2 regions of the Bradyrhizobium sp. I1.14.4 genome follow, and region 1 is predicted to be linked to the other one. Evidence: riboswitches for the same ligand, from Rfam matches in the RefSeq annotation. Region 1 holds a riboswitch; the other holds the start of a gene.

Region 1 (3,403 bases):
GCCGCTCCTCGGCCGAACTCTTGGCAAAACTCGGCGCCAAGGTCGTGATCTCCTCGCGCAAGGCGGATGCCTGCCAGGACGTCGCCGACGGCATCAAGAAGGCGGGCGGAGATGCGCTCGTGATCCCCTGCAACATCTCACGCCGCAACGAGGTCGAGGCGCTGGTCTCGGGTACGATCAAGCATTACGGCAAGATCGACATCCTGGTCTGCAATGCCGCGGTGAACCCCTATTACGGCCCGCTGCTCGACATCACGGATGAGGCGTTCGACAAGATCATGGGCGCGAACGTCAAGAGCAACATCTGGCTCTGCTCGCAGACCATCCCGCAGATGGCCGAACGCGGCAAGGGCTCGGTCGTGATCATCTCCTCGATCGGCGGCCTGCGCGGCTCGACCGTGATCGGCGCCTACGGCATCTCCAAGGCGGCGGACTTCGCGCTGTGCCGCAGCCTCGCCGGCGAATGGGGGCCGAAGGGCGTGCGCGTCAATTGCGTGGCGCCGGGTCTGGTGAAGACCGATTTCGCCCGCGCGCTGTGGGAGGACCCGGACAATCTGAAGCGCCGCACCGCGTCGACGCCGCTCCGCCGCATCGGCGAGCCCGACGAGATCGCGGGCGCGGTGGCCTATCTCGCCTCCGATGCCTCGACCTTCATGACCGGCCAGACGATTGTGGTCGACGGCGGCGTGACGACGGCGGCGACGTAAGGTTCAGTCGCTTTAAAGATAACGCTCGATTGCTCCACAATCTCGTCATGCCCGGCCTCGTGCCGGGTATCCACGTCTTTGGTGGTTGTTGCGAGCAAGGCGTGGATGGCCGGGACAAGCCCGGCCATGACGAAGCGCTAAGACACTTTCGTTCGGAAAGCGTCAGCCTCAGACCTGCTCCAGCGCCCGCTGAAAATCCTCGATCAGGTCGTCGGGGTGCTCGAGCCCAGCCGAGAAGCGGATGAAGCCTTCGCTGATGCCGAGTTCGGCGCGAGCCTCCGGCGCCAGGCGCTGATGCGTCGTGGTCGCCGGATGCGTGACCAGGCTCTTGGAGTCGCCGAGATTGTTGGAGATGCGCGAGATCTTCAGCGCGTTGAGGCAGCGGAAGGCGCCGGCCTTGGCGTCCTTCACCTCGAACCCGACCAGGGTCGAACCGGCGCCCATCTGCTTCTTCACCGTCTCGGCCTGCGGATGATCGGGACGGCCGGGATAGACCAGTCGCGTGATCTTCGGATGCTTCGCCAGCGCCTCGGCGATCTTCGCCGCGTTTTCGGTCTGCGCGCGGACGCGGACGGCGAGCGTCTCGAGACCCTTTAGCAGCACCCAGGCGTTGAACGGCGACAGCGACGGGCCGGTCTGGCGCGTGAAATTATGGATGTGCTCGGCGATGAAGGCTTCCGACGACAGGATGACGCCGCCGAGGCAGCGGCCCTGGCCGTCGATATGCTTGGTCGCGGAATAGACCACGACATCGGCGCCGAGCGACAGCGGGCTCTGCCAGATCGGGGTTGCGAACACATTGTCGACGATCAGCCGCGCGCCGCCGCTGTGCGCGATCTTGGCGATTTCAGCGATATCGAGCACGTCGAGCGTCGGATTGGTCGGGCTCTCCAGGAAGAAGGTCTTGGTGTTCGGCCGCAATGCGCGCTGCCACTGGTCGAGATCGAGCCCGTCGACCAGCGTCGTCTCGATGCCGTAGCGCGGCAACAGGTCCTGCACGACGTAAAGGCAAGAGCCGAACAGCGCCTTCGACGCCACCACGTGATCGCCGGCCTTCAGCGGCGCGAGAATCGCGGTGGTCACTGCGGCCATGCCGGTCGCGGTCGAGCGCGCGGCTTCCGCGCCCTCGAGCTCGATCATGCGGCGCTCGAACATCGCAATGGTCGGATTGGAATAGCGCGAATAGATGAACCCCGGGTCCTGGCCCTTGAAGCGCGCCTCGCATTGCTCCGCGCTGTCGTAGACGTAGCCCTGGGTGAGAAACAGCCCTTCCGACGTCTCCCCGAATTGCGAGCGCAGCGTGCCGCCATGGACGAGACGGGTTTCGGGACGAAAGCGAGCGGTAGCCTTGGCTTCAGAAGACTTGGATTCAGACATGTGACCTCCGAGGTGGCCATTCACTAAAAAATGGCCACAAAAAAACCGGCCTGGAGCAACCTCCACAAGCCGGGATCACACTGTCCCCGGCCTGTTTAGCGACTTATTTAACGTGGCTGCAAGCCGGCCGGCTCAAATCACCACGGGATAAGTGCAGCTGATATTCCCTCGCGCCCTTTCCGTCAAGACGGTCATCGGATAACCCGTAAAAGCCCATATTTTGGGGCTTGATGGCCGTTCAGAGTATGATTTTGGGCCATCTCGAGGGATCGCCGAGGGACCGCATCGTGTCGTTCACGCTGGAAGATGAATCCAACGGAATCCTGCCCGACCGCATGATCGCGGAGATGGCGGAGGCCGGTCTCATTCTGCCGGCCTACGACTTCGTCGAAAGCCAGATCCAGCCGGCGAGCCTCGATCTCCGCCTCGGCGACATCGCCTACCGCGTCCGCGCCAGCTTCCTGCCGGGGCCCGATGCCACCGTCGCCGAGCGGATCGACCAGCTCAAGCTGCACGAGATCGATCTCTCCGACGGCGCGGTGCTGGAGACCAATTGCGTCTACATCGTCCCGCTGCTGGAAAGCCTGGCGCTGCCGCCGGAGATCGTGGCCGCGGCCAACCCGAAGAGCTCGACCGGACGGCTGGACGTCTTCACCCGCGTGATCGCCGACGGCACCCGCCGCTTCGACATGATCGGCGCCGGCTATCACGGCCCGCTCTATGCCGAGATCAGTCCGAAGACGTTTCCCGTGCTGCTGCGCGAGGGCTCGCGGCTCAGCCAGGTCCGCTTCCGGATCGGCGAGGCGACCTTGACCGCCGACGAACTCGATGCGCTGCATGCCACTGAGCGGCTGGTCGACGCCGAGGATGCCGACCTCGTTCAGGGCGTCGCGCTCTCGGTCGATCTCTCCGGCGAGAGCTCCGGTGGCTTCGTCGGCTATCGCGCCAAGCGGCACACCGGCGTGGTCGATGTTGATCGCCGGGGCGGCTACTCGGTCGACGAGTTCTGGGAGCCGATCAAGGCGCGCTCTGACGGCAGCCTCATTCTGGATCCCGGCGAGTTCTATATCCTGGCTTCGAAAGAGGCCGTGCAGGTGCCGCCGGATTATGCCGCAGAGATGGTGCCGTTCGATCCGCTGGTCGGCGAATTCCGTGTCCACTATGCCGGCTTCTTCGATCCCGGTTTCGGTTATGCCGGCGCCGGCGGCAAGGGCTCACGCGCCGTGCTGGAAGTGCGCTCGCGCGAGGTGCCGTTCATCCTCGAGCATGGCCAGATCGTCGGCCGTCTCGTCTATGAACGCATGCTCGAGCGCCCCGAC
Region 2 (3,403 bases), on a different contig from region 1:
AGGATGGCGTCGACATCGGCCGTGAAGTTGGTCTCGGCCGCGATCACATTTTTCGCGCCGTTCGCCATGGTGGCGATCGGGTAGACCAGGAAGCCATGGGTGGTCGAGATCGCCTCGTCGCCGGGCGCAAGATATGTGTGCGCCAGCAGGTTGAGGATCTCGTCGGAGCCGGCGCCGCAGATGATGCGGTCGGGATCGAGGCCGTAGGCGCGGCCGATCGCGTGGCGCAGCACGCGCGAGGTGCCCTCCGGATAGTCCTCGAGATGGTCAGCCGCGGCCTTGTAGGCTGCGATCGCCTTCGGAGAAGGACCGAACGGCGTCTCGTTGGCGGACAGCTTGAACACCTTGCGGCCCGGTTCCGGCACCGGGCTCTTGCCTGGCGTGTAGGGCGCAATATCGAGAATGCCGGGGTTCGGCACGGGGCGGGACATTATCAACTCCGGATATACGGGCGGCTAGCTCTTACTTCAGGTCCTGGCCGATCCATTAGAGGGCACCGTATAGCGCGTTGCGTGGCTGCCGACGAGGGCCGAAGAGCGGACCGAGGCGCCGGCCTCGATCAAGGCGAGCTTGATCTTCTCGAAATCGTGCCCGGCAACCGAGACCAGCAGTGCCGCGCCATCGAATGCGGTGTCGGGGACCGCGACGATCTCGGCGAGCGGCGCCAGCGCGCGGGCGACGTCGGCGTTCCAGCCGGAGACGCGCACGCTCCAGGTCTGCACCTCGGTCACCATGGCGTCGTCGGCGACTCGCGAGATCACGAACACCGGCAGCGCAGCCGGATGGTCGGCGCGTTCGAGGAACGGCAGCCGCGCGATGATCTTCGGCGCGCCTTCGGCCTCGAGCGCATTCCACCACGGCGTGCGGCTGGCGATCGCGGAGACCAGCGCGAGGTCGCCCTTCGATTTCGCCACCGCCTCGACCGCGGCCTGTGCGCTGAAATGCGACACGTAGGGCACCACGAAGCCGAAATGAAACCGCGCCGAGTCGCGCATTGCCGACTCGCCTACGGAAACATCGGCATGCACCGCGAATGGCGCCTGCACGTAAGTGAAGGTCGAGATGATGACGCGCCAGATGCTCTCGATGGTGTCGAGCGGCAGGATGCCGCGATGACGCTGCACCAGTTCGCGCATCATGCTGGCCTCGCGCGCCGGGCGGAACGCCGAACCGACCTCCTGGGTCTTCTTGACCTGGATCAGGCGGTCGATGATGTCGCCGCGCGCCATCAGCAGGCGGTGAACCTGCTCGTCGATCGCGTCGATCTCCTTGCGCAGCTCCTGCAGCGAGGGCGGCGACGGGGGTGGCTTGGACATGCTCAAAAACCTTGTCGTCAGGGCGGCCCGTTGCCGCGTCGGACAGGGCTCCTGATTAGGAAAGACAGCCACCGAAAGCAAAGAGAAACCTCGCCGTCCAGCCTTGCGCAAGCGGTTAACCATCGGCGGCCGGCCGGGGCCGCCTTGACGACGGGGGGCCTGAGGACTACGTTCGGTTCACTCCGTGGTCATTTGAGCCGGCCGGCTTGCAGCCACGTTAAACAACTCGCTAAACAGGCCGGGGACAGATCAGCTCCCGGCCGAACCTTGTTCAGGCCGGGTTTTTTATGGCCTGATTTCTGTTCGAGCCCTCCCGCGCGGAGGCAGGGTCGCCTAGATGAGCAACGTGCGTCCGATAACGAGCCAACCGGTCCCCAGCGATGATCGCGCCCATGAGGCCGATCATCCGTCGTCATTGGTGGCGAAGTTCGGCATGGACCAGCCGCTCAAGCTCGATTGCGGCGTCGATCTCGCGCCATTCCAGATCGCCTACCAGACCTATGGCCAGCTCAATGCCAACAGGTCCAACGCGATCCTGCTGTGCCACGCGTTGACCGGGGATCAGCACGTCAACAACATCCATCCCGTCACCGGCAAGCCCGGCTGGTGGGACACCATGGTCGGCGCGGGCAAGCCGATTGATCCCGAAAGATACTTCATCATCTGCTCCAACGTGATCGGCGGCTGCATGGGCTCCACGGGCCCTGCGTCGCTGAACCCTGCGACCGGCAAGGTGTGGGGGCTCGATTTCCCGATCATCACCATCCCCGACATGGTGCGTGCGCAGGCGATGCTGATCGATCGCCTCGGCATCGCGACGCTGTTCTGCGTCGTCGGCGGCTCGATGGGCGGCATGCAGGTGCTGCAATGGACCGCGGCCTATCCCGAGCGCGTGTTCGCGACGCTCGCGATCGCCTGCTCGACGCGTCACTCGGCGCAGAACATCGCGTTCCACGAGCTCGGCCGCCAGGCGGTGATGGCCGATCCGGATTGGCGCGGCGGCCGCTATGTCGACGAGGACACGCATCCGCATCGCGGACTGGCGGTGGCGCGGATGGCCGCGCACATCACCTATCTCTCGGACGCGGCGCTGCACCGCAAGTTCGGGCGGCGGATGCAGGACCGCGAGCTGCCGACGTTCTCGTTCGATGCGGATTTCCAGGTCGAGAGCTATCTGCGCTACCAGGGCTCGTCCTTTGTCGAGCGGTTCGACGCCAACAGCTATCTTTATCTGACCCGCGCGATGGATTACTTCGACATCGCCGCCGACCACAATGGCGTGCTGGCGAAGGCGTTCACCGGCATCAAGACCCGCTTCTGCGTGGTGTCGTTCACCAGCGACTGGCTGTTCCCGACCTCGGAATCGCGCGCGCTGGTGCATGCGCTGAATGCGTCGAGCGCACGGGTGTCGTTCGCCGAGATCGAGACCGATCGCGGCCATGACGCCTTCCTGCTCGACGTGCCCGAATTCCTGGAAATCTCCCGAGCGTTCCTGCAGGCCGCAGGCAAGGCGCGTGGACTGAAGGACGACGGCCAGTCATGAGCATGCAGCAGACACTGCCCTTGCCGGGCATCGCGCCCGAGCGGACCGGCGGCACTCGCACCGATCACCTGCTGGTCGCCGATATGGTGCGGCCGGGCTCGCGCGTGCTCGACGTCGGCTGCGGCGACGGCGAGCTGTTGCAGCTGCTGGAGAGCCGCGGCATCGACGGCCGCGGCATCGAGCTGTCGCGCGAGGGCGTCAATGGCTGCGTCGCCAAGGGGCTCGCGGTGGTGCAGGGCGACGCCGACACCGACCTTGTCAACTATCCCGATGATGCATTCGACTATGTGATCCTGTCGCAGACCTTGCAGGCGACCCGGCAGCCGAAGGTGGTGCTGGAGAATCTGTTGCGGATCGGGCAGCGCGCCATCGTCTCGTTCCCGAATTTCGGCTTCTGGAAGATGCGGCTACAGCTCCTGGTCGGCGGTCACATGCCCCGGACCGAGAATCTGCCGGCGAGCTGGTACGACACGTCAAACATCCATTTCTGCACCATCAAGGATTTCGTCCAGCTCTGCGAGGAGATCAACGTCAAGATGGAGCG

Evidence for each region. A riboswitch is a leader RNA that binds a small molecule or an ion and turns the genes downstream of it on or off. The one in region 1 is predicted to bind S-adenosylmethionine.
Region 2: another riboswitch for S-adenosylmethionine. It lies ahead of metX (homoserine O-acetyltransferase MetX); the one in region 1 lies ahead of ABIB78_RS11100 (O-succinylhomoserine sulfhydrylase).

Annotation. Positions count from the first base shown of each region.
Region 1 is NZ_JBNDLA010000004.1:273,410-276,812, forward strand. It holds gene ABIB78_RS11095 (SDR family NAD(P)-dependent oxidoreductase) at 1-707, shown strand, start outside; gene ABIB78_RS11100 (O-succinylhomoserine sulfhydrylase) at 876-2,084, opposite strand; SAM riboswitch at 2,159-2,238, opposite strand; gene ABIB78_RS11105 (2'-deoxycytidine 5'-triphosphate deaminase) at 2,315-3,403, shown strand, end outside.
Region 2 is NZ_JBNDLA010000001.1:131,093-134,495, forward strand. It holds gene hisC (histidinol-phosphate transaminase) at 1-431, opposite strand, end outside; gene ABIB78_RS00600 (chorismate mutase) at 468-1,316, opposite strand; SAM riboswitch at 1,491-1,570, shown strand; gene metX (homoserine O-acetyltransferase MetX) at 1,654-2,859, shown strand; gene metW (methionine biosynthesis protein MetW) at 2,856-3,403, shown strand, end outside.